3 regions of the Shewanella eurypsychrophilus genome follow, and region 2 is predicted to be linked to each of the others. Evidence: predicted binding sites of a transcription regulator. Region 2 holds the regulator's gene; each other region holds the start of a gene.
What was found. Region 2 encodes LexA, which represses DNA repair genes until DNA is damaged. Its sites were predicted from a motif close to TACTGTATNNNNATACAGTA; they were not measured.
Positions count from the first base shown of each region.

Region 1: a site for LexA is predicted at 1,480-1,499, ahead of dinB (DNA polymerase IV). Genes of this name have one in related genera too.
Region 3: a site for LexA is predicted at 739-758, ahead of recN (DNA repair protein RecN). Genes of this name have one in related genera too.

Region 1 covers NZ_CP045503.2:1,398,302-1,400,580, reverse strand. Annotated here, with positions in the region: gene FM038_RS05870 (aminoacyl-histidine dipeptidase) at 1-146, shown strand, start outside; gene dinB (DNA polymerase IV) at 252-1,334, opposite strand; gene fghA (S-formylglutathione hydrolase) at 1,636-2,279, opposite strand, start outside.
Region 2 covers NZ_CP045503.2:241,097-243,375, forward strand. Annotated here, with positions in the region: gene FM038_RS01075 (cell division inhibitor SulA) at 316-828, opposite strand; gene lexA (transcriptional repressor LexA) at 861-1,478, opposite strand; gene plsB (glycerol-3-phosphate 1-O-acyltransferase PlsB) at 1,747-2,279, shown strand, end outside.
Region 3 covers NZ_CP045503.2:4,228,686-4,230,964, forward strand. Annotated here, with positions in the region: gene FM038_RS18065 (AEC family transporter) at 1-645, shown strand, start outside; gene recN (DNA repair protein RecN) at 776-2,279, shown strand, end outside.

The sequences.
Region 1 (2,279 bases), 1.2 Mb from region 2:
AGCCTTACCCTGAAATGGACATGGTATCGATTGGCCCAACCATTCGTTATCCCCACAGTCCAGACGAGAAAGTATTAATTGAAACCGTCGATCAGTACTACAAGCTATTATTAGCCGTTCTCGAGCGTATTCCAGAGAAAAGCTAAATAAGGTGTCGAGTTCCTAGGTGCTAGTATCTAGGAATTCGAACCTCCTTCCATGGCCCTAGCTACTCGAACCTAGCACCTAGTTACTTCTTAAAATCCCTTATTTTAAAATCCTAAGTCCATCTGAGACTCGTTCACCTGATTTTCTTCATTTTTCTTTACTTCAGTCTGACTCGCTAAACCAACCGATACACCCAATAAGCGTATTCCTCGACCCTGCTGTCGTTCAAGAGCTTGAGTCAACAAATCATAAAATAGTTTCACCGACATCTCATCAGACCTATGCTCTATCGTCGTCTGCTTAAAGTCATTAAACTTTAATTTGACCACTTGCTTATTGATGGTGCGATCTTTAGCACTGCGACTGACTCTGGCGCCTAACTCCTGAATAAGCTGAGGCATCACTGAGTGACACTGATCTAAACGATAAATGTCTTTCGCTAAGGTGGTCTCTACACCAACAGATTTACGCTCTCTATGGGGAGATATCTCCCGCTCATCGATGCCTTGTGCTCTTTCTATCAATACAGTACCAAATTTCCCAAATCGTTCAATAAGCTCAGCCTTAGGATAAGTCTGTAGCTCGCCACATGTTGTCAGTCCAATATCTTCAAGTTTCTTGCCCGTCACCTTACCCACTCCAGGGATCTTGCTCAGCGGTAACGTTTTCACAAAGGGAGAGATCATATCCGGGGTGATCACATATTGACCATTAGGCTTGTTTAAATCTGAGGCGACCTTAGCCAGAAACTTTACTGGGGCTATGCCGGCAGAGGCGGTAAGACCGGTTACCTCGAAGATCTCCTGTCTAATTGCTTCTGCTATTAAGGTTGCAGAGCCCTGACATTGACTACAATCAGTGACATCAAGATAAGCTTCATCGAGTGAGAGCGGTTCAATCAGATCCGTATAGCGAGAAAAAACGTCACGAATTTGGACAGAGACCTCTTTGTAAACCGACATGCGGCCAGGCACTAAAATAAGATCGGGACACAGCTTCAATGCATAGCCCGAGGCCATCGCCGAACGCACACCAAAAGCGCGCGCTTCATAATTACATGTGCTTATCACCCCGCGACGATCGCTCCTTCCTCCCACAGCAATGGGCTTGCCCCTTAACTCAGGAAAATCTCGCATCTCCACAGCGGCAAAATAGCAGTCCATATCGATATGAATGATTTTTCGCAAATTAGTTTCCAAAGCAGTTTTTAAAAATCAATGTCCAAATCAATGTCAAAACCATTGCCAAAGCACTCTTATAAACATTCTTCTAAACACTTTTATAAATGCTTTTCTAAACACTTTTCTTAAAATTAGTCTTCTTACACCACTATACTGTATATAAAAACAGTATCCAATAGAAATGAGAGTTACAGGATACTTTTGTTCGCTATATAAACAAAAATGCCATTAACATGACGTTAATGGCATTCATAAATTTATGGATTAGCTCAAAGGCTAAGCTCAAAGGCTAAGCTCAAAGGCTAAATTATCTTAAATGTTCAGCATGAAACTTCAAATGCTGCTCTATGAAGCTAGCAATAAAATAGTAGCTATGATCATAGCCTTCATGAGTCTCAAGCACTAAGGGATAGCCACTAACCTTAGCCGCTGCTTGTAACACTTCAGGTTTTAGCTGCTCAGCTAAAAAGTTGTCCGCTTCACCTTGGCTAACCATTGCAGGAACCAATGTTCCGCCATTTGACACTTTTGCATTACGCATCAACACGCTGGCATCATATTCAGACCAAGTGGCACTGTCTCGCCCTAAATAGGCCGTTAAAGCTTTTTGTCCCCATGGACAATTTATCGGGTTGCTTATCGGACTAAATGCCGATACCGACTGGTAAGCCTCACTATTACGCAGGGCTATCACTAATGCCCCATGGCCCCCCATCGAATGACCTGCTATTGCGCGTTTATCTGTTACCGGAAACATGGACTCGATTAATCTTGGTAGCTCATTAACTATGTAGTCATACATCTGGTAATGCTTGTTCCAGGGCGCTTGGGTCGCATTAACATAGAAACCGGCACCTTGGCCTAAGTCATAACCCTCATCATCGGCCACATCACTGCCTCTAGGGCTAGTATCTGGCGCAACGATAGCAATACCGAGTTCAGCAGCGAGAC
Region 2 (2,279 bases):
TACCTGTTATTTTAGTTTGGTAGTCACTGACTACCAGAGTTAACCACACTCGCACCTACGGCTGAATATATCAGTACCGATCTCAGCGAGGTAAATATCTGGCCTTTTACAGATGGCAGAATTTTACTACGCCGACTACTAAATCGTTTGGATATAACAAATTATCGTTGTTATCACTCTAACTTACTTGGTGTTGAAATATTGATCAAGATCACTTTTAGCGAAACTTTTAAATATTTTAAATAAAAATCAGACACAAAAAAGTCCCTCACGGGACTTAAATAGTCAATTTCTATTCGCTATATTGACTCGAGATCAGTGCAGAGAAACAAATAAACTGGCCTGGCTGAAGTGAGTATCTGTTTGGCGGTGGGGCTTAGCATGTAAGTGACTATTCGCATCCTCAATGACAATACCTAGGGCGCGCGCACTTTTTTCTACCAGTTTGAGTCGGCGATTGTCCCTTGAATCTAAGGCACTAGTCCAGCAGATGACGGCACTGGATGTACCACTGGTGAGCGCCTTCTCCATGGCCCATAAGGTTTCGACTTCGTCTTTAGCATGAACGAGAAGGACGCGGTCCATTCTGACTCCTGCTTCGGCTAACATCTGCTTGTAACCTATGTTAGGAGGACTGATCAATACAATCCATTGCCCCTGATGGCTCAAAGTAGCAAGCTGATTACTCACTTTTCTCAGCTCCACGCGGCCCTGAGTGTGGGTGCTAACTGTGGTGATACTCGCATTGCTTTGTTCGATGGACACTTGGTCAAGGGGATTCGACCATAAACCTGGGTGTCTAGGGCTGTTTCCGATTAAATCATTCATTGCCAAGCTCCTTCGTCAATCAGCGAAATCAATTATTGCCAGTCGCCGTTACGGATCACACCAACAGCTAGGCCTTCAATGGTCAGGCTTTGGCTGGTGAGATCAATAATAATGGGCGAATACTCTTCATTTTCCGCATGTAGATAAACCATGCTGCCTTTTTTCTCAAAACGTTTTACTGTTACGTCGTCTTCAACTCGTGCTACTACTACTTGACCATTTCTTGCTTGTTCTATTTTGTGAACAGCAAGTAAGTCACCCTCGAGAATGCCGATATCTTTCATGCTATCGCCACGCACCCGAAGGAGAAAGTCAGCACTGGGGCGGAACATAGCTGGATCAACTTGGTAATGTTGTTCGATATGTTCTTGAGCGAGAATAGGCTCTCCTGCTGCGACTTGACCTATCAAGGGTAAGCCTAACTCTTCCGGCTCCGCAGCTTGGGTTAATCGAATGCCACGTGAGGTGCCGGGAATTATCTCTATGCAGCCTTTCTTTGCTAATGCTTTTAAATGCTCTTCAGCCGCATTGGCACTCTTGAAACCTAAACGTTTAGCAATTTCAGCACGGGTTGGCGGCATACCAGTATCGGAAATATTACGCTTGATGAGCTCAAGGATTTCGGCTTGTCTTGGTGTCAAAGGTCTCATTATGAATCCTGTCTTTCTATACAGTTACTGTCAGTATATACAGTATTGTGACCAGTGCAAGGATTAACCAAGTTTTATCATAGTTTCAATATTTATGATTTAAGTTCAACAGTTAAGCTGGCCAGTATTTCTCTCGTTGAATTTGAGTCCTTAGCTAATATATTACTGACCATGACTTATAAGTGGCTTTTATTAATGACATTAGGGCTATCTCTGCTTTATCTGGTATTCTATACGGTTATTAAGATGGCTCACATTGCATAAGAAAATGTCTAAAAAAGATTCTCTTTGGTATAAATCATTACGTTGGATTCAAAAACAGTTGGTACTGACTGTCGTCGTGCCCCATGAACCTTTCGTCGATCTCAATTTGGACCCTGATAAGCCAGTGGTTTATGTGATGAAGACTGAGTCTCTCAGTGACATTGCAGCATTGAGTGAAATCACCAGTAAGTATGGACTGCCAAGCCCATATGATGACCTTGTGGTCGATGGTGGAAAGACACCAAGAGTCGTATGTTTAGAGGGAGCTAAGCCTCTATTTGGCCAAAGGAAAAGTAACGAATTTTTCTTAAACAGTTTTATGGAACTGTTGAAGGTGCATAAGCAGAAGCCAGAGCTGGACATACAGTTAGTGCCTGTGAGCCTGTACTGGGGACGAACTCCTGGTAAAGAAGACGATACGATGAAGGCGGCAGTGCTTGAGCGTCAAAATCCAACCTGGCTTCGCAAGTGTCTGATGATTCTTTTTTTAGGACGACACAACTTCGTTCAATTTTCTAATGCTGTTTCAATTCGTCA
Region 3 (2,279 bases), 1.9 Mb from region 2:
TTGTTCCCTGATAATCCAAATGCATTAACCGCTGCAGCAATCGCAACACTTTTATCTGTGATAGTTTTTGCTTTCGTACTGGTCACCATAGAGCTTTATCACGGCAAGAAACAAGCTTCTCCGTTAATGATTGTGTCCCAATCATTGATACAGAATCCAATCGTTATTGGCAGTTGCATAGGCGTTGCTCTGTCAGCCCTTAATATCGAAGTCAATGAATCTATATCTATCATGCTTCGCCAAATTGGTATGACATCGAGTCCATGTGCGCTGTTTGCTATTGGAATGGTGCTTGTTAAAGCAAGCGGTACTCAAGATGAGCAGCCTCTTGGGGTGAATAAAGCAAAAAAACAAGACTCCAACACACCATCACGGCTTAACCATATTACTGAGCTATCTTGGATAAATCTGTGTAAACTCATTATTCAGCCATTATTTGCTTACCTTTTCTTATCTGCATTTGGAGTCGGTGAAGAAAACCTTATTATCGGAGTGATTTTAGCTGCCTTACCCACAGCCGCAAGTGTGTTCTTACTCGCCCAACGATATAAAATTAAATCGGCCATCAGTGCTCACGCTATAATGTTAGGCACGATACTAAGTATTTTAACCTTACCTGCGATTGATTATTTACTCCGGCTTTGATCACTTTTTGACGTAAAATAATGCTTACTAGTGACTTCAACATTTTATTGAACATAAATAACACAAAGCTTTACTGTATATAAAATCAGTATATACTGTTTAAAAACACAGTACATTGGAGGGTGTCATTATGCTTTGCCAACTAAGCATCAATAATTTCGCGATCGTTCGTTTTCTAGAGTTAGATTTTAAGCCTGGCATGACGAGTATCACAGGTGAAACCGGTGCTGGTAAATCAATTGCTATTGACGCTCTGGGTCTTTGTTTGGGCAATAGAGCCGATGCCAGTACTGTGAGACCCGGCGCCACTAAAGCCGAAGTCAGCGCTAGATTTTCATTAAATGATATTCCAATCGCTAAACGCTGGCTTGAAGATAACGATCTTGATCTAGAAAGTGAATGTATACTGAGACGTACAATAGGCAGTGACGGCCGCTCTAGAGCATACATCAATGGCAATCCGGTTCCCTTGAGTCAAGCTAAAAACCTTGGACAGCTTCTTATTGGTATTCATGGACAACATGCTCATCACGCCATGCTTAAAAGCGAACATCAACTTACTCTTCTAGACAGTTATGCCAACCATAAGATGATTCTTGACTCAGTAGCCACTGGGTATCAACGTTGTAAATTGATAGAAAAAGAACTTAAAGCTCTACAATTGTCGCAACATGAGCGTATTGCACGTAAACAATTACTCCAGTACCAAGTCGAAGAGCTAGATGAGTTTAGCCTCACTCCCGGAGAATTTGAAGAAATAGAAGCTGAGCACAAGAAACTCGCCAATGGCACAGCCTTAGTTGAAGCCTGCAAAAATGAGCTGTTTATTTTGCAAGATAACGATGAAGGCAGCGTTGAGTCATTAATCAATGCAGGGATAACTCAAGCACAAGAGCTTGAAAGCTATGATCCACAACTCAAAAATGTAGTGAGTATGCTCAACGAAGCACTCATTCAAGTTCAAGAAAGTAGTAGCGAGCTAGAAAGTTACCTGACGGGTCTAGAGCTTGACCCTCAGCACTTTGCCTACCTTGAACAGCGATTGACTAAAACCATGCAACTGGCACGTAAACACCATGTCAACGCATCCGAGTTGGCGACTCACCACCATAAATTGAAGCAAGAGCTCCTATCCCTAGACTCCGATGAAGAAGCACTCGACGACCTTAGGCAGCAAGTTGAAGCCAGTAGAGAAAGTTACCTGGTTCATGCCAAGAAGCTCAGTCAAAGCCGGATCCGCTATGCTAAAGAGTTAGATAGGCAAGTAACTCAATCGATTCACGAACTGAGCATGCCAAAAGGCAAGTTTACAATTTCAGTGGATTTTAACCCAGAGCTCAGCTCTCCTAATGGTTGTGATTGCATCGAGTTTCTAGTCACCACTAACCCAGGCCAGCCATTGCAGCCACTCTCTAAAGTTGCCTCCGGTGGTGAACTCTCGCGTATTGGTTTAGGCATACAGGTGATAACAGCCAAAAAAGTGTCGACGCCAACCCTGATCTTCGATGAAGTTGATGTAGGTATATCAGGACCAACTGCAGCAGTCGTCGGCCGCATGCTGAGAAAGCTCGGAGAGTCCACTCAAGTGTTATGCGTCACTCACTTACCGCAAGTGGCAGGCAACGGGCATCAAC